One region of the Pseudoalteromonas sp. 1CM17D genome, then DNA from elsewhere that is predicted to be linked to it. Evidence: predicted binding sites of a transcription regulator. Region 1 holds the regulator's gene; each other region holds the start of a gene.
The links. Region 1 encodes sigma-54, which starts transcription at its own class of promoters, with help from an activator protein. Its sites were predicted from a motif close to GTTGGCACGNNNNTNGNNT; they were not measured.
Positions count from the first base shown of each region.

Region 1 (5,634 bases):
GAACAATATATTATGACCAATAAACTCACTAAAATACTTATTATCCCATCGCTAATGCTTGCATTTAGCGCCTCTGCTGCTGAGCCTGCTGCTCAACCGCCAGCAAATCAAATTTCTATTAGTGCAGACCGTCAAGAAGGCCAACTTAAAGAAAACGTAGGTATTTTTGAAAAGAACGTCGAAATTGTGCATGGTAATCGCAAAATTACAGCCGACCGACTTGAAGTACATAAACGTGAAGACTTAGGGGATAACAAACAACTCCTTATTGCCACTGGCAGCCCAGCCTACTTCGAAGAAAAACAAGACGATGGTACCGTAATGAGCGCCAGTGCAAACGAAGTACGTTACGACGTAGCAAAGCGCTTTTTAACGCTTGTTGGCGATGCTGAAGTCGCACAAGCCGGTCAAAAAATTAATGCTAAAAGTATTACCTACGATATGCAGCAGCAGCTTATTAGCGCAGAAAAAGACGAAAACTCCACGGATCGTGTCCACACAATTTTAGTGCCTGTTGAAGCAAAACTTAAAGAAAAAACAGGTAACGAAGGTCAACCATGAGCACCTTAAAAGCAGAACTATTAGCAAAAAGCTATAAAGGCCGCCAAGTTGTAAAAAATGTAGGCCTTGAGGTAGAAGCCGGCAGCATTGTTGGCTTATTGGGCCCTAATGGCGCAGGTAAAACCACCACCTTTTACATGATTGTAGGATTAGTACCTAGCGACAAAGGTAAAATTTCTATTGATGATAACGACATTACGTTATTACCTATGCACAGCCGCGCCCGCTTAGGCATTGGCTATTTGCCGCAAGAGTCATCAATATTTAGAAAGCTGACAGTTTATCAAAACTTAATGGCTATTTTAGAAACGCGTAAAGAGCTCAATAAAGCCGCGCGAGAAGAAACGCTTAACAACTTACTTGATGAATTTAGTATTCAGCATATTCGCGATAGCCAAGGTATGGCGCTTTCTGGTGGTGAACGCCGCCGTGTAGAAATTGCCAGAGCACTGGCAGCAAACCCTAAATTTATTTTATTGGATGAGCCTTTTGCTGGTGTTGATCCGATTTCAGTGTTAGATATAAAGAAAATAATAGAACATCTTAAAAACCGTGGCATTGGCGTATTAATTACCGATCACAATGTAAGAGAAACCCTTGATGTTTGTGAAAAAGCCTACATTGTTTCTCATGGGGAGCTAATTGCATCTGGCACCCCAGAACACGTATTAAATGACAAAACTGTACGCGATGTTTATTTAGGCGAGCAATTTAGGCTGTAACATTTAAGCCACACCTACAAGCATCTGCTAATATTAATTATAACAACATAAAAGGATTGTTAGAGATACATGAGGCAATCATTACAGCTGCGCATGGGCCAGCAACTTACAATGACTCCACAATTGCAACAAGCGATTCGCTTGCTGCAGCTCAGTACATTGGATCTCCAGCAAGAAATACAAGAAGCACTTGATAGCAACCCGCTATTAGAAGTAGAAGAGCAAGATTACACGGAAGAGTCGGCTGGAAAAAATGAACAAAAAGCAGATACGGATGATGTAACCGTAAGCGCATCGGCTGACGATACAACCAGCGAGTACGAGCAAGACAGTGGCGAAGCTTTAAATAAAGACACCGTTAGCGATGATATGGCAATGGATGTAACTTGGGATGAGTACATGAGCGCAGCCCCTGCGGCATCCTCAGGCCCAATGCCAGAAGATGAGTCTATTTATCAAGGTGCCTCTACTGAAACGCTACATGAGTATTTAATGTGGCAGCTTCAGCTTACTCCTTTTAGCCCCACTGATGAAGCCATTGCTATTGCCATTGTAGAAGCTGTAGATGACTCGGGTATTTTAACGCTAAGTTGCGAAGAAATTTTAGAAAGCTTTAACCAAGAAAACGATGACGAAGTTGAAGTTGAACTTGATGAAATAGAAGCCGTTTTAAAGCGTATTCAGTTATTTGACCCTGTAGGTATAGCCGCGCGCAGTTTACAAGAGTGCTTGTGTATTCAGCTAAACCAGTTTGATAAAGACACCCCTTTTATAGAACAAACTAAAATGATCTTAACCGATCACATTGATCTATTAGCGGCACGCGACTATCGTACATTAATGAAAAAGACTAAGCTTAAAGAAGACGAGCTTAAAGAGGTCATGACCCTAATACATACCCTCAACCCAAAACCTGCAGATACCATAGTAAGGGAAGAGTCGGAGTATGTAATACCAGATGTGTCGGTTAAAAAAATAAAAGGCCGCTGGGTGGTAGAGCTAAACCCAGATAGCATGCCAAAAATACGCGTAAATAGTCAGTACGCGGCTATGTCACGTACCGTAAAATCAAGTGGTGATAGCCAATTTATTCGCTCTCACTTACAAGAAGCTAAATGGTTTATAAAAAGCCTTGAAAGCAGAAACGACACGCTGCTCAAAGTAACAAACTGTATTGTAAAACAGCAACAAGCATTTTTTGAACATGGCCCAGAAGCCATGAAGCCAATGGTTTTAAACGATGTTGCTGAAATGGTAGAAATGCATGAATCGACAATTTCGCGTGTTACTACGCAAAAATATATGCATACGCCACGTGGTATTTTTGAGCTTAAGTATTTTTTCTCAAGCCACGTAAGCACTGAAAACGGCGGAGAGTGTTCATCAACCGCAATACGTGCCCTAATTAAAAAGCTAATTGCCGCGGAAAACTCAGCTAAACCATTGAGTGATAGTAAAATTGCGGATATATTGGCAGAGCAAGGAATTAAAGTAGCTAGACGCACAATAGCAAAATACCGTGAATCGCTAGCTATTCCACCGTCAAATCAGAGAAAGAGTTTGATATAAGACGTAAAAAACAAAGAGGAAATGCTTATGCAACTAAACCTAACTGGTCGTCACGTAGAAGTAACTGATTCACTTAGAGACTATGTAAATAATAAATTTGCAAAGCTAGAAAGGCACTCAGATCATATTAGCAATGTGCATGTCATTCTCGATGTAGAAAAACTCAACCAAAAAGCAGAAGCGACTATTCATGTAAGTGGCGCAGATTTATTTGCCTCAACAGAGCACCAAGATATGTATGCCGCTATAGACTCGTTGATTGACAAGCTCGATCGTCAAGTCATAAAACATAAAGAGAAGCTTGCTAGACACTAATATTATGAAATTAAGTACATTAGTATGCCAGGACTGCAGCAAAGCTGCGGTCCTTTTTAGTAGTAAAAAAAGAATTTTAGAGTTTATCAGTGAGCTTGCTCATGAAAAGCTCCCCTACTTACCACAACAAGATATTCTTAATGCGCTGGCAAGTAGAGAAAAGCTAGGCAGTACTGGCATTGGCCGGGGTATCGCCATTCCTCATGGCAGAATGGGTGGCGTAGAAGAGCCGCTGGCTTTAGTACTTGTTAGCGACACGCCTGTTAACTTTGATGCTATTGATAACTGCCCTGTTGATATTTTTGTTGCACTCATCGTACCAGATGGCGATAACCAACAGCACCTAAAGACTCTGGCAACCATAGCTGATAAACTGAGCAACAAAGAATTTTGTAAACAGCTGCGTAGTGCTAAAACCGATGCAGAGCTGTATCAAGTAATTGTTGATCAATCGTAGTAAATACTAAGGGCTATAAATGGAGTTAATTATCATAAGCGGCCGTTCTGGTTCAGGTAAGTCGGTTGCTTTACGCGTGGTTGAAGATTTAGGCTATTATTGCGTAGATAATATTCCGGTCAACTTACTGCCCTCTTTAGTGCGAAGTGTTTCAGATAACTATGACAAAATAGCCGTTAGTATAGATGTTCGTAATATCCCCAAAGAACAAGATGAATTTAACGATATTCTCGAGTACCTTCCTGACTTTGCTAAACCCACACTGTTTTATTTAGATAGTGATGATCAAACACTGATCAAACGTTTTTCAGAAACACGCAGATTACACCCTTTATCCATCGATTCACTGCCGCTTGATTTAGCAATAAAAAAAGAAAAAGAACTGCTTGATGTACTCGTAACACGCGCTGACTTTATGCTAGATACCACCGATTTAAGTGTGCACCAATTAGCAGAGTCAATTCGCGAAAAAATACTGGGTAAAAAAGATAAGCAACTTATTGTAACATTTGAATCGTTTGGCTTTAAACACGGCATACCTAAAGAAGCTGATTATGTTTTTGATGCTCGCTTTTTGCCAAACCCCCACTGGGAGCCTGAACTCAAACCGCTTACGGGCCTTGATCAACCAGTAAAAGATTTTTTGGCAAATCACAGCATAGTGCAAAAATTCACTTGGCAAATTCAAACCTTTGTACAAACTTGGCTGCCACACTTAGAGCGCAATAACCGTAGTTACCTCACTATTGCAATTGGCTGTACTGGTGGTCAACATCGCTCGGTTTATTTAGCGCAAGCCATTGGTGAGAGCTTTGCTATGACGCATCCGAATGTCAAAATTCGTCATCGTGAGCAAGAAAAGTAACCTTAAAATAATAACCTGTTCAGTTTAGGTATAGTAATTTATGCGCTGTGAAGACACATTTTTAATAAAAAATAAATTAGGCTTACACGCCAGAGCGGCAACGGTCCTTGCGCAATTAGCTGTGCAGTTTGATGCTAAAATCACCTTACACCAAGATGATAAAGAAGCCGCAGGCGACAGCGTATTAGCTTTAATGCTACTTGAAAGCAGTAAAGGTAAAGAAGTTAAAGTAGTCTGTGAAGGCCCTGATTCAGAGCAAGCTTTGCATGCGGTTGGGCAATTAATTGCACAACGATTTAACGAGCAAGAATAATTTAAAGCACCATAGCCTTATAAGTTAAAGACTTATCTGGCCAAATTATAAAGATTTAGTAAATTAGGGTATTCCGACTCGCCTAATTTAGTGCTTTAATTTAGGATAATAAAGCCATGCCCCTGCTAAATTTGGTTACTTAATTTTAAACACTAATTTAGTCCCAGCATTGGGTTTAGCACAAAAAATAAAGAAAATAACAGTGGGCAACTCCACTTACTAAACACCTTTCCATTACACAAAAATATTTAGGATGCCAATGCCAGAAGCGTTTGAACAAGACTATCCACTACAGCAACTAAAACAAGTGACTAAATCACTTAATAGTGGGCAATTTGTTCAAGTAAGACGCATGCTAGCAAAAACAGCACCTTGTGATACAGCACTGCTGCTTGAATCCTCTCCGCATAAAATTAGACGCATGCTTTGGCAACTGGTTGACCCAGATGTGCAAGGGGATGTGCTAGAAGAGCTCTCTGAAGATGTACGTTTAGGTATCATTGCACAAATGGAACCTGAGCATATTGCCGCGGCCACTGAAGATATGGGCCACGATGATTTGGGTGAAGTCCTACGTAGCCTACCTGACACCGTGTACAAAGATGTGGTTAGCGCTATGGATACGCAAGACCGCGAACGCGCTACACAGGCTTTATCTTACCAAGAGCGCTCTGCAGGCGCGCTAATGAACACCGATACGGTGACCATTCGCCCAGACGTTACACTTGATGTTGTGCTGCGTTATATTAGGCTACGCGGTGAGCTGCCAGAGGGCACCGATGATTTATACGTTGTTGATAAACATAACTGTTTTTTAGGTGCATTATCACTT
Region 1 covers NZ_JALNTP010000008.1:46,723-52,356, reverse strand. The annotation lists gene lptC (LPS export ABC transporter periplasmic protein LptC) at 1-23, shown strand, start outside; gene lptA (lipopolysaccharide transport periplasmic protein LptA) at 13-561, shown strand; gene lptB (LPS export ABC transporter ATP-binding protein) at 558-1,283, shown strand; gene MSC25_RS14215 (RNA polymerase factor sigma-54) at 1,353-2,852, shown strand; gene hpf (ribosome hibernation promoting factor) at 2,880-3,167, shown strand; gene MSC25_RS14205 (PTS sugar transporter subunit IIA) at 3,172-3,624, shown strand; gene rapZ (RNase adapter RapZ) at 3,644-4,489, shown strand; gene MSC25_RS14195 (HPr family phosphocarrier protein) at 4,530-4,802, shown strand; gene mgtE (magnesium transporter) at 5,062-5,634, shown strand, end outside.

Region 2 (5,634 bases), on a different contig from region 1:
TGGTTTTATTTATTTTTTTAATTGCGTTCACTTTAGCCCCTAGCAGTTATGCAAAAACAGTCAAAACGCATTCTATTATTGACGCTAATGAGATTATTAATAATGGTGATATTTGTTGGTACGACAACAAACGTTATAGTGAAGGCGCGCTGGTGCAAGTACATTCTTTTACCTTAGTGTGCGCTGCTAATAACCCGCAACATAATAACAGTGAGCTAATTTGGCTAAAATTAGATAAAAAAGGCAATATTGTTTATCCCACGAAGCCTAAAACCATTACGGTCAATTAGCGCTAAAACAGGATTTACGCTACAATGCGCACAGTTTAAATAAGTAGTATGGCTATGGATAATCAACCAAAAAATCCTCTTCATGGGGTAACGTTAGAACAAATTTTAGTAGAGCTTGAGCAGCGCTTAGGGTTTAAAGCCATGGGCGAGCAAGTAAACATTAAATGTTTTACCGACTCACCAAGTATTAAATCAAGCTTAAAATTTTTGCGTAAAACCCCTTGGGCACGCGATAAAGTTGAAGCTCTCTACTTACATACGTTAAGTAACAAGCCGCTGCGTAAACCCAAAAGCGCTCAGCGCCCTAAGCCTGCCAGCCAAAGCGATAGCAGTGGTTTTGTTTGGCCAAGCATTAAAAAGTAATACACAAAAATGCACGTTAAATACGTGCATTTTGTATTTTATAATTCCTTACTAATTACTTTTAACGAGGCAGGGTCAACTGTAATAATAAGCGTATCCGCTGTTTTAATTTCACCATCCAGTACATACTTAATTTCTTCGTCTGCGGTAATCGTTACTTTTTTAGCGTTAGTGTGATGTGAGCTAATTGCTAAATGCGTTTGTGTAATACTACTAAACATAAGTTCAGCAATGCTTAACACGCGAGTGGTGTTTTCATCACTAGGTAGCAGCCAATTAATGTCTAATAGGCCATCTTCGTGATCGGGCTGACCACCTCCTTGGGCTAATAACGTAGTAAATGGCGCAGCATTAGCCACAATAAAGCTATTTGTATTTACTTCCTGCGTTTGATTATCATCAAGGGTGACATAAAGGGTTTGCGCTTTTTGCTCACTAAATGCCTGAAAAAAACCACTTAAATAGGCAAGCTGACCCGATTCGTTTTTTGAGTCTCTATCTGCTTTTTCTACCATTGATTGCTCATAACCAATCCCAGCTAACAACAGCATAAGCTCGTCATTACAATAGGCCGTATCAATTGTTTGGGTTTGCCCATCAATAATAAGATCGCAGGCCTGCTCAACAGGAATGATTTTAGAGCTAATACCCATAAGCACATGCGCTAATGCATTGGCTGTGCCCATTGGGATAATACCCAGCTTGCACTGAGTGTTTACCAAGACACTTGCTACCTCTGTCACGGTTCCATCGCCGCCACAGGCAATTATTATATCTGGCTTATCTTTAATGGCTTGTTTAGCAAGCTCAATACCGTCTATTTCTTTGGTGGTGGTTAATACTTCTAAATCATAATACGCCGACAACCTAGCCACTATTAAATGCTCTTTGTCTTGCCACATTTTGGTACCCGACACAGGGTTTGCAATAATAACGGCTTTGTTTTTAATAACTAGCTCGCCCTTTTTATGTCGCTTTGCTAAATGACGAAGCTGATGCTTATTAAGATTTGCGGTTTCGCGGGTTTCTTTTATTTGCGCGAGCACTTGGTGAACATCGGCGTTTTTATCTTGGCTCAGTAAATACGCTGCCATAACAAATACCGAACGCCCTCTGCCCAGTGCACAGTGAACTACCACGCGGCGGTCTTCTTTAATATGATGATGTATCCAGTTAATGGCTTGGTTTAATTGCGAATGGGTAGGCACACTATGATCAAGCACCGGAATATTTAAATAGCTAATATTTTCTTGTGTAGAGCTCCATTCTAAGCCATCAAACTCACACGTTACATCTAATATTGCCGTTATGCCGTTTTCTTTTAACGTATCTATATCAGAGGGGAACAATCGGCATGCTAAAAATAAATGGTCGTTAATTTTTTGAATGGGAGGGACTTTATCGTGCTTGCGAGAATACGCATTGTAAATTTGAGCACCCAGTAAAAAAGGCACAAATGCCCAGCGAATATAAAATGGGATGACACCATTTTCACGCTTTCTAAAAATTTTCGCCAAATTAAAAATGTAAGCACCACTGACAAGAATTAACGACAATGCACTCCAGTAAAATACCACTGCAAAATATACCGAGTTAACCTCCCACCCTATAAATATAAAAATTAACGCTAAAATTAAATAACTCGTTGCAGCCCACATATTTTCTCCTTTATTTTTACTGTTTTGGCACATTTTTTTACAGCTGTGTATAAGTGTAGTAGCAATTTACACGCCAACAAAAGTTGTTTTTTAGGAACAAAAACAACACTAAGTAACTGATATAAAATAAATAAAAGTAGCTAGCTTTAGCTGTATTCGCATATTAGACGCTTTTTACACAGTAATCGGTCATTTTTTCTCACTACTCAAAGGTAACTGTTTATATTTAAAACTTGTTTCAATGTGTACAGCAGCTAATATAAATGTCAGCTTAAAAGTTTTTGCATCCAATCACTCTTTTCACACGTTTATTGAGAGTGTGTTTATCTTTATTGGTTAAATTTATAACAGCCTGTTTAATCTCTATTTCAAAGCGATTAGGTTGTGCTTAAATAAAACAATTTTTAATTCACGAAGCTCAACACACCTCGGTAATAATAAAAACAACAGGAACCTTATGGAAAACGACAATTTACTTCCTCTTTTGTGTAAAACAGCACAGGGTAACAAAGCCGCGTTTGCTGATTTGTATCAGCAAACAAGCGCAAAGCTTTTTGCGATTAGTTTAAATATGCTGTCAAACCGCGCGCACGCAGAAGAAGTACTGCAAGAGGCATTTATAAAAATTTGGCATAACGCGTCAGAGTACAACTCATCTAAAGGCACAGTTATTAGCTGGATGATAAGCATTGTGAGATACCGCAGCTTAGATGCATTGCGTTATCATAAGGTAAGAAAAGAGCAGGCAATGGGTGACGATGAATACGACGAACAAGCAGTCGATGTTAGTTACGACGAACAAACCAAACTTGTTAATTGTATTGAGCAACTTGACCCCCAACAAAAACAAGCCATTCATTTAGCCTATTACAAAGGGCTAAGCCATGGTGAGTTAGTCAATCACATAGAAACGCCCTTAGGCACAGTTAAAAGCTGGATCAGGCGTGGTTTGCAGCAGTTGCAGAGGTGTTTAACATTATGAATTATAATAAACCAGAATTACTGGATGCTTTAGCAGGGCAGTATGTATTAGGTACTTTAAAAGGCCTGGCACGAAAACGTTTTCAACGCTTAATGCTCAGCTTACCGCAAGCCCGAGAAGCCACTATAATGTGGGAGCAAAATTTAAATGATTTAGCCAGTGCAATTACGCCTCAAACACCCAGCGCGCAAGTGTGGCAGAATATTTTAAATACATTAGAACACACCAACCAACCCGTTAAAACGGTGATCAAACCAGGTACATCGCTGTGGCGCAATTGGTCATTTATAGCCACAGCTGCCTGTATTATCTTAGCATTTTTGGTAATTCAGCCCACAACTCAGCCCCAATACAGCCAACAAATTGCTTTAGTACAAAATCAAGATAAGCAATCACTGTGGTTTATTAACGTAGATGAGCAAACATTATCGGTTAAAGCCAGTGATAAACTCGTTGCGCAAACCGATAAAGACTACGAGCTGTGGATGATTTTAAAAGGGCAAGACACGCCAATTTCGTTGGGTCTACTGCCTAAAAACGGTGAAAAACAGTTACTCAAAGGCACGCGCTTTAAGGCACAAGACATTGCCCTACTCGCTGTTAGCTTAGAGCCTTTAGGTGGCTCGCCAAACGGCGTACCAACACAAGTACTGTACACGACAGATTTAGTTATTTTATAACTAAATAAACGCGACTGGTTGGTCAAACTTTGTTTGGCCAACCTTTTTATTTACCTTGGGTAACCATTAATATTTGATTAAACTAAAGTAGGCTTAATCGCAGTGCGATGCTTATCATATTGTGTGCTCAATACCTGCTGCGTTATTTTAATTGCATACACCCCCTGTAATAAGTATAAAACCAAACCGCTTCAGCCTCTTTATCACTCTCTTATCACTTCCTTATCTAAATGCAAAACAGCCTGCTGAAAATTTAATCTTGAACGTTAAACACCCCTTTATTAACAATAATAAAAAATATTTAACTTTTTTGCATCCATTGTGCTTTTTGCTTCGTTATTAGTTATGACTCCAATCAAAACTAAAGGAAAAAGTCATGAAAGCTTTAACTCCATCTATACTCGCAGTAGTAGTATGCAGTACCTTAGTAAGCACCTCTAGCGAGGCATCAAGTCATCGTGAAGCGCCGAACATTAGCCGCTTTCCAACCTTAGACTCTACCGACTTTTACGTATTTAATAGTTATGAAGCAGGCAGAGACGACTACGTTACATTTATTGCCAACTATATTCCTCTACAAGATGCCTACGGCGGCCCTAACTACTTTGCTATGGACCCAGATGCAACCTACAGTATTCATATTGATAACGACGGTGATGCAGTTGAGGATATTACCTTTGCTTTTAATTTTACCAGTATGCTGCCAAACGATAATCAAGGCGTGCAATTAACCGTTGGCCCAGAAGATAATCAGCGTACTGTATCTGTACCTCTTAAAAACGTTGGTGGTGTAGCAGCAGGTGATGATAGCGCCGCTAATTTTAGCGAGTCATACACACTCAGCATGATAAGCGGTCCACAACGCACGGGGACCAGTACAGCATTAAGTAATACCACCACCAGTTCAACCACGTTTAATAAACCGCTTGATTATATTGGTGACAAAACATTTGGTTCAATGGCTGATTACCAAACCTATGCAGATCAGTTTGTTTATCAAGTTTCGGTACCAGGCTGTGACAGTATGGCCAAAGTATTTGTTGGTCAGCGCAAAGACCCATTTGTCGTTAACTTAGGTAAAACATTCGATTTAGTAAATTACGTTCCCGTTGAAGGTGATAGTGCGCCAGGTGCTGGGGATGGCGGTGGTTTCCCTGGAGGGATTACACAAAGCAGTGAGAATGACGACCTCGTAGATAAAAACGTTACCTCAATTGCAGTTGAAATGCCTAAAAGCTGTATTGTAGGTGAAGGCAACGGCGTAATTGGTTCATGGACAACAGCGAGCCTACCTCAAGCACGCATTTTAAACCCTAACGCTAAATTTGCAGATAACGCGGTAAATGGCGGTGCATTAACGCAGGTTTCACGCTTAGGTAATCCATTAGTTAATGAGCTAGTTATTGGTATTAAAGACAAAGATACCTTCTCAACGGCTCACCCTAAAGACGATGCACAGTTTTTAGATTACGTTTCGCACCCGTCTTTACCAGAGCTGTTAAATATTTTATTTAAAGATGCAGTAAATACCACACTTGGCGCTAATTTAGAAACTCTTGCTCCAACTAACTTTCCACGTACTGATTTAATCACCGCATTTTTAACTGGTTTTGCAGGGGTAAACCAACAAGCCACCGTAACGCCATCAGAAATGCTACGTT
Region 2 covers NZ_JALNTP010000009.1:54,882-60,515, forward strand. The annotation lists gene MSC25_RS15385 (DUF1496 domain-containing protein) at 1-290, shown strand, start outside; gene MSC25_RS15390 (VF530 family protein) at 345-653, shown strand; gene MSC25_RS15395 (diacylglycerol kinase family protein) at 692-2,311, opposite strand; gene MSC25_RS15400 (sigma-70 family RNA polymerase sigma factor) at 2,769-3,293, shown strand; gene MSC25_RS15405 (anti-sigma factor) at 3,290-3,973, shown strand; gene MSC25_RS15410 (DUF4331 domain-containing protein) at 4,350-5,634, shown strand, end outside.
Region 2: a site for sigma-54 is predicted at 2,371-2,389, ahead of MSC25_RS15395 (diacylglycerol kinase family protein). Genes of this name have one in related genera too.

Region 3 (5,634 bases), on a different contig from region 1:
CGCTTACTGCTTGGGTAATTGATTTATTACGCCATGCGTAACCACTAAATACAGCAGCTTGTGTTTGTGGTTGGCCTTCGCCGCCCATGGTGCCGTAGGCAAGGCGCCTACCATCGTCAAATTTTGCTAAAGCAGGGTTGAGTGTATGAGCCGGTTTTTTATGCGCTTTTAAGGCATTGGCATCGTTGCTATTTAAACTAAAACTTAAACCGCGGTTATTCCACACAAAGCCGCCTTCGCTCATCAAAATGCCGCTGCCAAATTCCCAGTAAACACTTTGAATAAAGCTTACTAGTTGGCCGTTTTTATCCCGTGCGGCCATCCAAACGGTATCGCCTGGCTCTGCATTAAATGGCCATTGCTTGGCTTGGCTCATATCTATATTGCTGGCAAGCGCATTTAAGCGCTCATCATTTAGTGCGTTTTTATAATCATCGCCAAGCGCGTCTGGGTCGGCCCAAAGTGTAGGGCGGTGAGTAAAGCTTTGTTTGGTTGCCTCAACAATTAAGTGCATCCAATCAGCCTCTGTTTTAGCTAAATGTTTTAGTTTATTAACAGCGCCAATTATTTGCAGAGAATGCACGCCTTGCGTGGGGGCGGGTAAGTTATAACACTGTATTCCCGATAAATTAGCACTGAGCGGCGTTACTAAATCGGCCTGGGTATTGGCAATATCAGCGCGTGTAATTGTACTGCCTGCGGCAGCTAAATCGTTTGCAAACGACTCTGCTAAAGGGCCTTGGTAAAAGGCGTTTAAGCCATGCTCGGCTAAGTGCTCAAAGGTACTGGCAAGTTTTGGGTTTTTAAAATGTTGGCCCGCTTGCAACGGTTTACCATTAGGTATGTAAAGTTCTTTAAAGGCAGCGTTAGTGTTTGAAGCGGTGGCAAGCTTTTCGCAGCCTGCTTGCAAGCTTTTAGATACTGTAAAGCCTTCGCGCGCGAGCTTTATGGCTGGGGCTAAAATAGTACTTAGCGAAAGAGCTGCGTGCTCATCTACCGCAAGGGCTTTTTGCCAGCCGCGAAGTGTTGCAGCCTGAGTAAGCGCGCTTAAACCGCCGCGCTCTGGTATGTGTGGCTCATTGCTGTAGGCGCTTATATCGTTTGGAGCGCGCCCGCAGGCATCAATGGCAGTGGGTATACTTTGGTTTGGGTTATCAATAAGCCAAAAACTGTCGCCGCCAATTGAGTTCATATGCGGATATACCACGCTAATCGCAGCCGCTGCCGCTACCATGGCTTCGGTGGCTGTACCGCCTTGTTTTAGTATTAAGGTGCCTGCCTCGGTTGCTGCAAAATGCGGGGCAGTAAAGGCAATGTTGTGTGTGCTCATGCAAGTGTGTCCTGTTTAAAGTGGGCAGCTAATTGTTGTACGCAGGCAAGTAGGCTTTTATCGTTGCCGTGGCTCATCATTAATGAAAACCCATACGGGTGGCCATTTTCTAAATTAGCCAATGGTAAGTGTACTTGCGCCGAGCGGCTCAAGCCCGCAATGGCCGATAAGGTAATTATTTGCATACGTAAGGCGCTTGTGTCGGCGCCCAATTTAGGTGCAGTTGTGGGTGTGGTTGGCAAAAATAAACAGCTGTTTGTGTTTAGGTTTTTAGCGATTAGTGTTTGCCACTGGGTTTGTACATTTAGTGCTTCTTGCTCTTCTTGGGCGGTTAGGGCAAGCGCCATGTTAAAACGTGCCGCAATTGCCGGAGCAAACTGGGGAAGTTGCCCTGGCAATTGAAGCCAATCTTTATGCGTTTTTGCGATTGCTCGCCCTTGCAGTATTCTAAAGCTGTCAGCCAGTTCGCTTAATAAGCTGCTGTTAGGCAGTTCAAATTCTTTATGGTGTTTAAAATAAGGTTTGGTTTTTTCAAGCAATTGTTTAAGTGGGGCTTGTAAAACAGGGTCAACCAGCTCAAATAATGGCTCGCAATTAACTAAAGTATCAACGTTATTAATAGCTTGATTTGGTAACAGTACATTGCCTACATCGCTTAGCAGCTCTGCATTTTGCGTAAGCCAGCCAATGGTATCAAATTGAGGCGCTAGCGGTATTAGGCCATCTTTTTCAATTACGTTATGGCTTGGCCTTATACCAAATAAGCCACAATAACTTGCCGGTATCCTTATAGAGCCACCAGTATCAGTGCCTAAGCCAATATCGGCTAGTTTAGCCGCCACAGCTGCTGCCGAGCCCATGCTTGAGCCGCCACTTGCATGGCCTTTAAGTTTTGGGTTTTGTGCTGCACCATAGTGAATGTTATTGCCCTCTAAGCTGTAGGCCAGCTCATCGGTATGGGTAAAGCCTGTGAAGCGACAACCCTCATTCATTAGTTTGTTTACGGCACTTGCTGTTTGCTGTGCAGGTTTTGCTGCTTTAAACCAGCTTGGGTTACCTGCGCTGTTGCGCTCGCCTTTAACAGCAAATACATCTTTTACCGCAAGGCGTTTATTTACAAGTGTGCCGTGGGTTTGTGTTTGCCATGCGTTAGGGCCATGGTCACAAAAAATACCGGTAAAATTATTATGTGTTTTGGTACTCATATCACCACTCGTAATAAAGTAAATCTGACCAACTGGTTATAATCAGATTTAGAGTGATTAAAAAGACGAATTAGTTATTATTATTTTTCAGCCCACTGCGTAACATCTTATTTTTATTTTACAGAGCCTGATCCGCTTTTTAATCGGTTAGCTATTATATTGCCTAAAAGCTAAGCAAAAGCAATGCCAAATGCAATAAAGTTGTCCGCTCGGTCAGGTTTTATTTGGTTTGTATAGGGTTTAGCAGATATTTATAAAAATATAAGTATTAAAGAAGGCGTAATTTAGAGGTGAAAACACACCAAGTTGGTGCGTGATTGCACCAACTTGGTTGCAAATATGGCGTTTATAGTAATGCGTTAGGGCTAATAATTAAGCCATTTACATCGGCGTATAGCCAATCGTTAGGGTTAATTGTGGTACTAAGCATGGTCACTGTTTGGTTTTTATCTCCAAAGCCACGCTTTAATGTACTGCGCGGGGTTGAGCCCAGTGCCATAACCGGTAAATCCATTGTGGCAAGTATTTCAATGTCGCGGCAACAGCCGTTAATAATCACGCCTTCCCAGCCGTTTTTTAACGCGCGCTCCGCCATAATATCGCCTATAAAAGCAAAGCGTTTGCTAGCAAAGCCGTCAATAACCAGTACTTTACCCTTGCCGTTTTCATGCAGTATGTCGGCGGCAAACGAGTTATCGTCTGGGCAGGTAACGGTAACTGCTTGGCCACTAAACGTGGTTTTTTTTCCAAAGTGGCGCAGGCCGCTGTCGGCGACTTGTACGCTATTGCGGTGATCGTCAAATAAGTCTGGGGTGGTAAAATTATCCATGGGTTAAGCCTCACTGTGCTCAGGTATTTTTAAACCAATACCTTTTAAAATTATGTGGGCAGTTGATTGCGTTATTTGTGCCACATCGGTTTCGTCGTATTCTAATTTGTTCATTACCAGTAGCACTTCGGCCTGAAAATCGGCGTAGTACTGCGTAGTTGACCAAATGGTAAATAATAAATGGTAAGGGTCAACATTATCCATTTTGTTTGCATCTATCCAGGCCTGAAACACGTCTACCTTTTGTTTTACCCACGGGCGTGTGTTGGTTCTAAAGTAGTTTTGCAAATAAGGAGCGCCGCGCAGTATTTCACTGGCAAATAAACGTGATTGCAGCGGCTGATTTATGGCAAGTATGACTTTGCTTTTAATATAGTGATACAGCACATGTGCAGGGTCGTCCTCAGGGGTTACGTTATCTAAGCCTAAGTTCCAGTGTGCAATAATGCGGTCTATTACGTTTTCGTATAGGCCGTCTTTGCTTTTAAAATAATATAAAATATTGGCCTTAGGAACGCCTGCTTCTTTGGCAACCATACTCATACTGGTGCCATCGTAACCAAGCTGAGAAAACAATTGCTCGGCGGCATCGAGTATTAATGTTTGGTTTTTTACTCGGGTGAGTTCTTTTTTATTTGGCTTTGTTTGTGTGCTCATTATGGCGATGCTGTTTTTAACGTGTTGAATGATTGTAACTTTACTGACCAAAAGGTCAAACACTTAAGTGCAGGCCAAAAACATCTTTATAACAATAAATGATGAGCAACAATTGTTTAACCCATTAATTACTGTTAGCGTAACGTCAAACGTAAGTAGTACTTTTAGGTTGTTAATGGACTTTTTTTCTAATCATAAATACACGCTTTATGGCATTGCCGCTATTTTATTATGGAGTTGTTTAGTGGCTCTGCTCAGGGATGTTTCGGAGTTATTTGGCCCCATAGGTGGGGCGGCACTTATGTACAGTGTAAGCGCGCTGTTTTTAATTTTGGTAATGGGGCGGCCCAAGTTTGCTGGGTTTAATAAGCGTTATATTATTTTGGGCACTGCTTTATTTGCACTTTACGAGGTGTGTTTAGCGCTGTTTGTAGGGCTTGCTAATAATCGCCACCAAGCGGTAGAAATGGCAGTTATAAATTATTTATGGCCCACACTTACCATTTTGCTCAGTATTCTAGTTAACCGTAGTAAAGTAAGTGTTTGGATTTACCCCGGTATGCTACTCGCTTTTTTTGGTGTGGCTTGGTGCGTTGGTGGCGATAGTGGGTTATCACTTAATAGTATTATGGGCAATTTTGCCAGTAACCCAACGGCCTACTTGTTGGCGTTTGTAGCACCTTTTATTTGGTCTGTTTACTGTGTAATTACTCAAAAAAATAGCAATGGGCAAAATGCCATTGTGCTGTTTTTTATCGCCACAGCACTAAGCTTATGGGTGTTGTATGGATTAAGTGACGAGCCAAAAATGACCTTTACACTGCACGCGACCGTAACGCTTGTGTTAGCTGGTGTGGTTGTTGGCAGCGGGTATGCTCTTTGGAACCAAGCTATTATTGGCGGTAACTTAATGTTGCTTGGTACGCTTTCGTATTTTACGCCGGTTTTTTCGGCGATTATTTCGGCGCTTTATTTGTCTATTACCCTTAGTGCCACATTTTGGCAAGGAGTAATAATGGTAACTGGCGGCTCACTCGTGTGCTATTTGGTAACGCGTGAGAAACCAGTTAAAAAGCAAATTAACGCCGTAAATTAACGGTGTAAACGCATCCTTTTTAACTGTGTTTGTTTAGCCAGTTAAGCGCAAGTGGCCATAATCCGTCAGATTTTTTGCTAAAAAATTTCATATGGCCAATTTCCTTCAAACCATAGTCGTGTGGGTTTAAGGTTAGGGTTTGTGCTTTTAACTTAGGAAAAACCGAGAGCATATCGGCAACATTTGCATTGTTAGCAATATCGTCATCGGTGGCATTAACCCATATTGAGGGCATAGAAAGCGTGTTGTAACAGTGTTGGAATACGGTATCACCAAATGCTGATTGCACATACCCTTGGGCGTTACACCATTTTCGCCATTGTTTAGCTACGCCTTTAGGTAGGGGCTCGCCCATGCCAAACCACTGCGATTTAGTATGACCAAACAAGGCATTACTAAAGGGTATAACCCCATTCATAAAAAAGTGCGCTTTAACCTGATACGCTAAGCTCATATTAGTTAATTTACCCGACGAGCAAGCAAAATTAAACGCGGAGCTTAGCTCGTTAGCGTTATG
Region 3 covers NZ_JALNTP010000005.1:236,826-242,459, forward strand. The annotation lists gene MSC25_RS11375 (gamma-glutamyltransferase) at 1-1,330, opposite strand, end outside; gene MSC25_RS11380 (amidase family protein) at 1,327-2,535, opposite strand; gene MSC25_RS11385 (putative 4-hydroxy-4-methyl-2-oxoglutarate aldolase) at 2,882-3,364, opposite strand; gene MSC25_RS11390 (TetR/AcrR family transcriptional regulator) at 3,368-4,021, opposite strand; gene yddG (aromatic amino acid DMT transporter YddG) at 4,197-5,117, shown strand; gene MSC25_RS11400 (alpha/beta fold hydrolase) at 5,137-5,634, opposite strand, start outside.
Region 3: a site for sigma-54 is predicted at 2,708-2,726, ahead of MSC25_RS11380 (amidase family protein). Genes of this name have one in related genera too.

Region 4 (5,634 bases), on a different contig from region 1:
GCAGCCAATTTGCAAAATCAACCGTTGAGCTCGACACATACTCAACCAAAGGCCCATCAGTCAAAATGCCATCACTGCTCATTAGCCCGGTCACTAACTGCACTATAATAAGTACAAAAAACAACAAAACCATGTAGCTACCTGGCGCCGAATGACCCACCCCTTTACTAGGATTTTTAAACTCTTTAAATACTGCTATTGGCGAGTGCAGTAACGCGCTTAACTTTGCCGTTTTACTGCCCACCAGCCCCCAAACTAAACGGGTCACTATTAATGCGATTGCGAAAAAGCCAGCCACAAAATGAAGCTCAATCATGCCCTCGTCAATGCTAAAGTAAAGCACAGCAATATTAATCACTAATAACCAATGAAAGCTTCTTATAAAGCCATCCCATACTTTTATACTTTGCATATACATCCTCAACTTGTTGCCAGGCTCTGGCACATTATTTTGATACTAAAGCCATTATTCCAAAGTTTTACTACCGCTGCATTAATGATATTACATAAAGCGCTATTTATGGCACACTAAACGCACAAACTTATTACTTACTTGTATTAATGAATATAACTAAACGCGCAGTATTAAAAGGTTTTTTTGATATGCTCCCGCTTTGCCTGGCGGTCGTTCCTTGGGGAATATTATGTGGCTCTTTAGCGATTCAAAATGGCTTTAGTGCCTTTGAAACACAAGCAATGTCATTACTTGTATTCGCGGGTTCTGCACAATTAGTTGCAATTGAACTAATGGCCGGTAACACCCCTTTACTGACTATTTTATTTACCACATTTATTATTAGCTCTCGGCATTTTTTATACGGTTTAGCCGTACGCCATAAAGTTATTTCACAGCCATTACGGTGGCGCTTACCAATAAGTTTTGTACTAACCGACGAGCTGTTTGCCTTTTCGCATCACCGCAAAGCCTATAAAACAAAAGCGCGCCTAATATACGCTTTAAGCGCGGGTTTTAGTTTTTATATTGCATGGAACCTTTGGACACTCATAGGCATAGTTGCAGGAAGTGTGCTCCCTGATTTAACAAATTTAGGGCTCGACTTTGCTATTGCAGCTACATTTATTGCGCTTGTGGTACCGGGCATAAAAAATTTAGCCTCGCTGGTTACTGTGATTGTTGCGGGTATTAGCGCCACAGTTTTAAAAAGCACGGGGTTTGAGTTGTGGTTGGTTTGTGCTGCTCTACTTGCAATGAGTGCAGGCTACTTTACTGCAAGGCTTACACAAAAAAAGGACAACCCATTATGATGCTCACTATATTATTAATGGCGTGTATTACCTTTTTTACTCGTTACTTATTTTTACATCAACGCCTTGGTTTTAAAGTGGGCCCTAAAATGCAGCAGTTTTTAAGCTTTAGCGCACCCGCTGTACTAACCGCTATTTGGGTACCCATTATTTTTATAAATGAAGACGGGCTCAACCTAAACTGGCATAACCCTTATTTAAGCGCAGCTATCGTTGCCATTATTGTTGCCTACAAAACACATAATATTTATTACACAACGCTTGCCAGTATGGGGTTATTTTTAATTTTAAACTAGGGCGTGTTGACCTTTGGCGTTTGAATTTGCAGCAGTATGTTTGGTTTTTAGGCAAGGCAGAGCCTGTGAAGTGTGGTTATTCCCCATAAATAGGCGATAACGTAGCATAAATGCCAAACATGCGCTGCCCTTTGGGTTCTGCCTAGGGGCGATAAACTCTTTGTTGCTCGGTTTTTATTTAGCCCACTAGGTTACAAACCTCGCGCCGCGATTTGATCGCCCCTAGGTTGAACAAATTTCAATCCGCAAAGTTCAACACGCCCTAAATAACAGCCAACCCATTAGCGCATAGTTAAGGGCGGTATTAACAAGCCTAAATTTTATACTTTTAGTAACGCGCTACAGCGGGTAGAATGTAGCTAACAACAATAAAAAAGCATCCATCATGCATGAATTTCATCAATTAACGGCTACTGCGTTAGACGGTAAAACAATTAACTTTAGCGACTTTGAAGGCAAGGTTGTGCTTATTGTTAATACCGCAAGTGAGTGTGGTTTTACTAAGCAGTACGAGTCGCTACAAACTCTTCATAGTAAGTACGCTAAAAGCGGATTGGTTATTATTGGTTTTCCATGTAATCAATTTGGTCAGCAAGAGCCAGGCGACGCAACGCAAATACAACAAGGCTGTTTAATTAATTACGGGGTAAGCTTTTTAATGGCCGCTAAGGTTGATGTCAACGGTCGTCACGCCCACCCTGTATTTAGGTATTTAAAATCGGCCTTACCCGGCTTTTTAACACGAAAAATAAAGTGGAACTTCACCAAGTTTTTGATAGCGTCCGATGGCACACCTATCAAGCGCTATGCGCCTTTTACAAAACCAGAAAAGCTAGAAACCACTATTCAACAAGCACTCGCTAAATTAAGTGCACAATAAGTAATAAAGAGGCATAAAGCCTCTTTACTGCCAATATTTAGCCTTTAAACATGCGTAAACGCACATTCAAACCCTAATAAAAAGGCGCATTATTTTAACTAGCATAATTTAGTCTATGTAATCGTTTAAGTCGTCTTCACCTAGATTTTTACGCAAACGTTTTTGCTCAAGGTAATCTTCCAACTTCTTTTTCACCTTTTGCTTTTTTTTGTCATGCTGATTACGCCCGACCATTTCGTACTCGTCTTCAACAAAATCATCATCTAGCGCATCGTAACTAAATGTCTTACCCACAACCCACTCCATAAAGTGTTTGAGACCAACTCAGGTTTATTCCTGCACTTGGTAAATTAAAAATGTTTAGCGCTAAGATACGAACAAATTAGCACCAAAATAAAGCCACGTGACTATCGTAAATAGCCTTCATGTCAATATTGTGAATAAATAGCGCTAAATTGAGAAAGTGGAAAGTGAGAGTTTTTTATCGTTTCGACAAATAAAATTTATCATTTATTTATTTTTAGTGTTTTTGACTAAAAAGTAGTTTATTTATCAAAATTAAAAATCATTACAAACACACAAATCTTCATAACCTACTGTTTTAAAATAAAAATAAATAATGGCACCAAACTTGTTAATACTTAGCTGTCATCAACAATTATTAGAGAATAAACATGAAAAATTTACTATTAGTAAGCGCTTTAATTTGTACACCCGCTGCAATGGCACATAACGATAGCAATGCGGGTATCTCGTTTAGCAATGAGCAGTGCAATGTAGAGTTTAAAAACGATGTACGCATTAAACCTAGCGAATTAGAAATTTTTACCGCATCTAATCAATTCATGCGCTTTAACAGCAATGGCAACTTAACTATAAATGGCGAACAAGTATCCATTAACAGCGAACAGCGCCAAGCGCTTACCCAGTATTCAGACAACTTACGTACGCAGCTACCTGAGGTCGCTAATATTGCCCTAGACGGAGTAAAAATAGCCGGTGTAGCACTAGAGGAAGTAGCTAACGCATTTAATATTGATGGCCTTGATGACTTATCTGGCCTGATGGACGATATAAGACTTGAAGTAGAAAACACCTTTTATCAACAAGGTACGTTTGTAATGGGCCAACAAAGCTTTAACCAATTTGGTGAAAACTTTGAACACCAATTTGAGGAGCAAATAGAAACCGTGGTTGAGTCTGCCGTTATGCAATCAATGGGCAGTATTTTAGTTGCTTTAGGCTCTGAGCTGCTTGGTTCGGGTGGAGATATGGATGCATTTGAGCAACGCATGGAAAATATGGGCGCGCAAATAGAAGAAAAAGTAGAGCTGCATGCCAGTGCGCTTGAAAAGCGTGCCAACTCTTTATGCGACAGCTTTGCCAACATAGCACAGCAAGAAGAGCAATTAGTAGCGCAGTTACCGCAGCTAAAAGGCTACGAGTTATTTACCATTAAACAAAATTAATACACCGCACCGTATTTAACATCCCTTTAGCAGCACTTGTATATTAGGTGCTGCTTTTTTATTCTTTTAGCGTGTGAGCCAGCGCACCTAACGTGGTAATAGCCTGCTCGATTTTTTCGCTCCACTGCACCCCGTAACTTAGCCTAATACAGCTTTTATACTTATTACTTGCTGAAAAAATAAGTCCAGGGGTTATGCTAATACCAGCTTCTAGCGCCAGTAAAAATAACTTTTGACTGTCTACCCCTTGGCCTAAATCAAGCCAAATAACACACCCACCTTTAGGGTCACTAATACGCGTATTTTTAGGCATCGCGTTTAATAAGCACCACCTCATGCGTTCTTTGTTATTACGTAAGCGCTGCCTAAGCACTTTTAAATTACGGTCATACTCACCACTGGCTATAAACTCAGAAAGCGTCCACTGATTTATAAGTGAGGCAGAGCAACTTAATGCACGCTTATGCCGGCGCGCTTGACCTGCAAACTTGCCTGCTATTAACCAACCTACTCGATAACTTGGTGCAGCCGTTTTTGAAAACGAGGCGCAGCTGATCACAAGCCCCTTTTTTGAATACGCTAAAGCGGGCGTGCCACGCTTGGCAGTAAAGTGCAGATCACCGTACACATCATCTTCTATAAGAACAACATTATGTGACTCTATTAAGTCCACCATTTGCTTACGGCTTTCATCGCTCATAAAGCTGCCAACCGGGTTATTTATGGCGGTCGAAAACAAGCATGCTTTTATATCATGTTGCTCAAGCGCTTGAGCTAGGTCGTTAAGCCAAATACCATTGTCGGGGCATAGCGGAATTTCAAGCGCCTTTAAACCTAAGCTCTCTATTAGTTCAATAATGCCGTGATAACAGGGGGTTTCAATTGCAACCACATCGCCGGGCTTAGTAACACACTTAAGTGCGATAGCCAGCGCCTCTTGCGCGCCATTGGTGATCACCAGTTCATCTATATTTACACCAATACCAAAGCCTAAGTATCTATGCACTAATTGCTTTTTAAGCGCAGCAAAACCATCAATAGGGCCATAATTAATAACACTCGCCCCAGCAATTGTCATAACCCGACGCATGGTACGGGCTAAAGCTTTATCGGTAGGCGCGGCAGCAACGGGATTGGCAATACCAAAGGCAATTACATTAGGTTGATGAATAGCGCTGTATACCTGCTCTATTAATGCTTGTTTATTTACAGTGACAGGCTCGCGGCTTAGTTTTACACGCTTTGGCAAACTGTAAACCGTATTAAGCACCGTTAAAAAGTAGCCCGATTTTTCACGTGCCTCTACTAACCCTTGATCTTCTAACGCTTGATACGCTTGCTTAACCGTCGGAATGCTAATATTTAAGTTACTGGCCATTTTACGAAGCGAAGGAAGCTTTTCCCCTGGTAGTAATACCTTTTGCGCTTGCATGTCTTTAATTAGCTCAATAACTTGTTGGTATAAAAACTCGGCTTTTTGCTTATTGGCAGCTGGCTGCATATCTCGCCTCAAATCTGTATAGGTTACATTTATACTTTTCTGTATATGGTAAGTATACAGATAGACTCTAAAATAACCACTCAATCGGTTTTTTAGAGGTTTGCCATGAAAAGCGCAGCGCTATATCTCACAACAGTGTTAATTTGGGGCTCTACGTGGCTCGCGATTTCGTTTCAGCTAGGCGATATTGCTGTGGAGCTTTCTTTGTTTTATCGCTTTGCC
Region 4 covers NZ_JALNTP010000012.1:71,902-77,535, forward strand. The annotation lists gene MSC25_RS17780 (cytochrome b/b6 domain-containing protein) at 1-412, opposite strand, end outside; gene MSC25_RS17785 (AzlC family ABC transporter permease) at 562-1,266, shown strand; gene MSC25_RS17790 (AzlD domain-containing protein) at 1,263-1,562, shown strand; gene MSC25_RS17795 (glutathione peroxidase) at 1,948-2,442, shown strand; gene MSC25_RS17800 (hypothetical protein) at 2,551-2,736, opposite strand; gene MSC25_RS17805 (YggN family protein) at 3,117-3,911, shown strand; gene MSC25_RS17810 (PLP-dependent aminotransferase family protein) at 3,970-5,412, opposite strand; gene MSC25_RS17815 (EamA family transporter) at 5,518-5,634, shown strand, end outside.
Region 4: a site for sigma-54 is predicted at 3,061-3,079, ahead of MSC25_RS17805 (YggN family protein). Genes of this name have one in related genera too.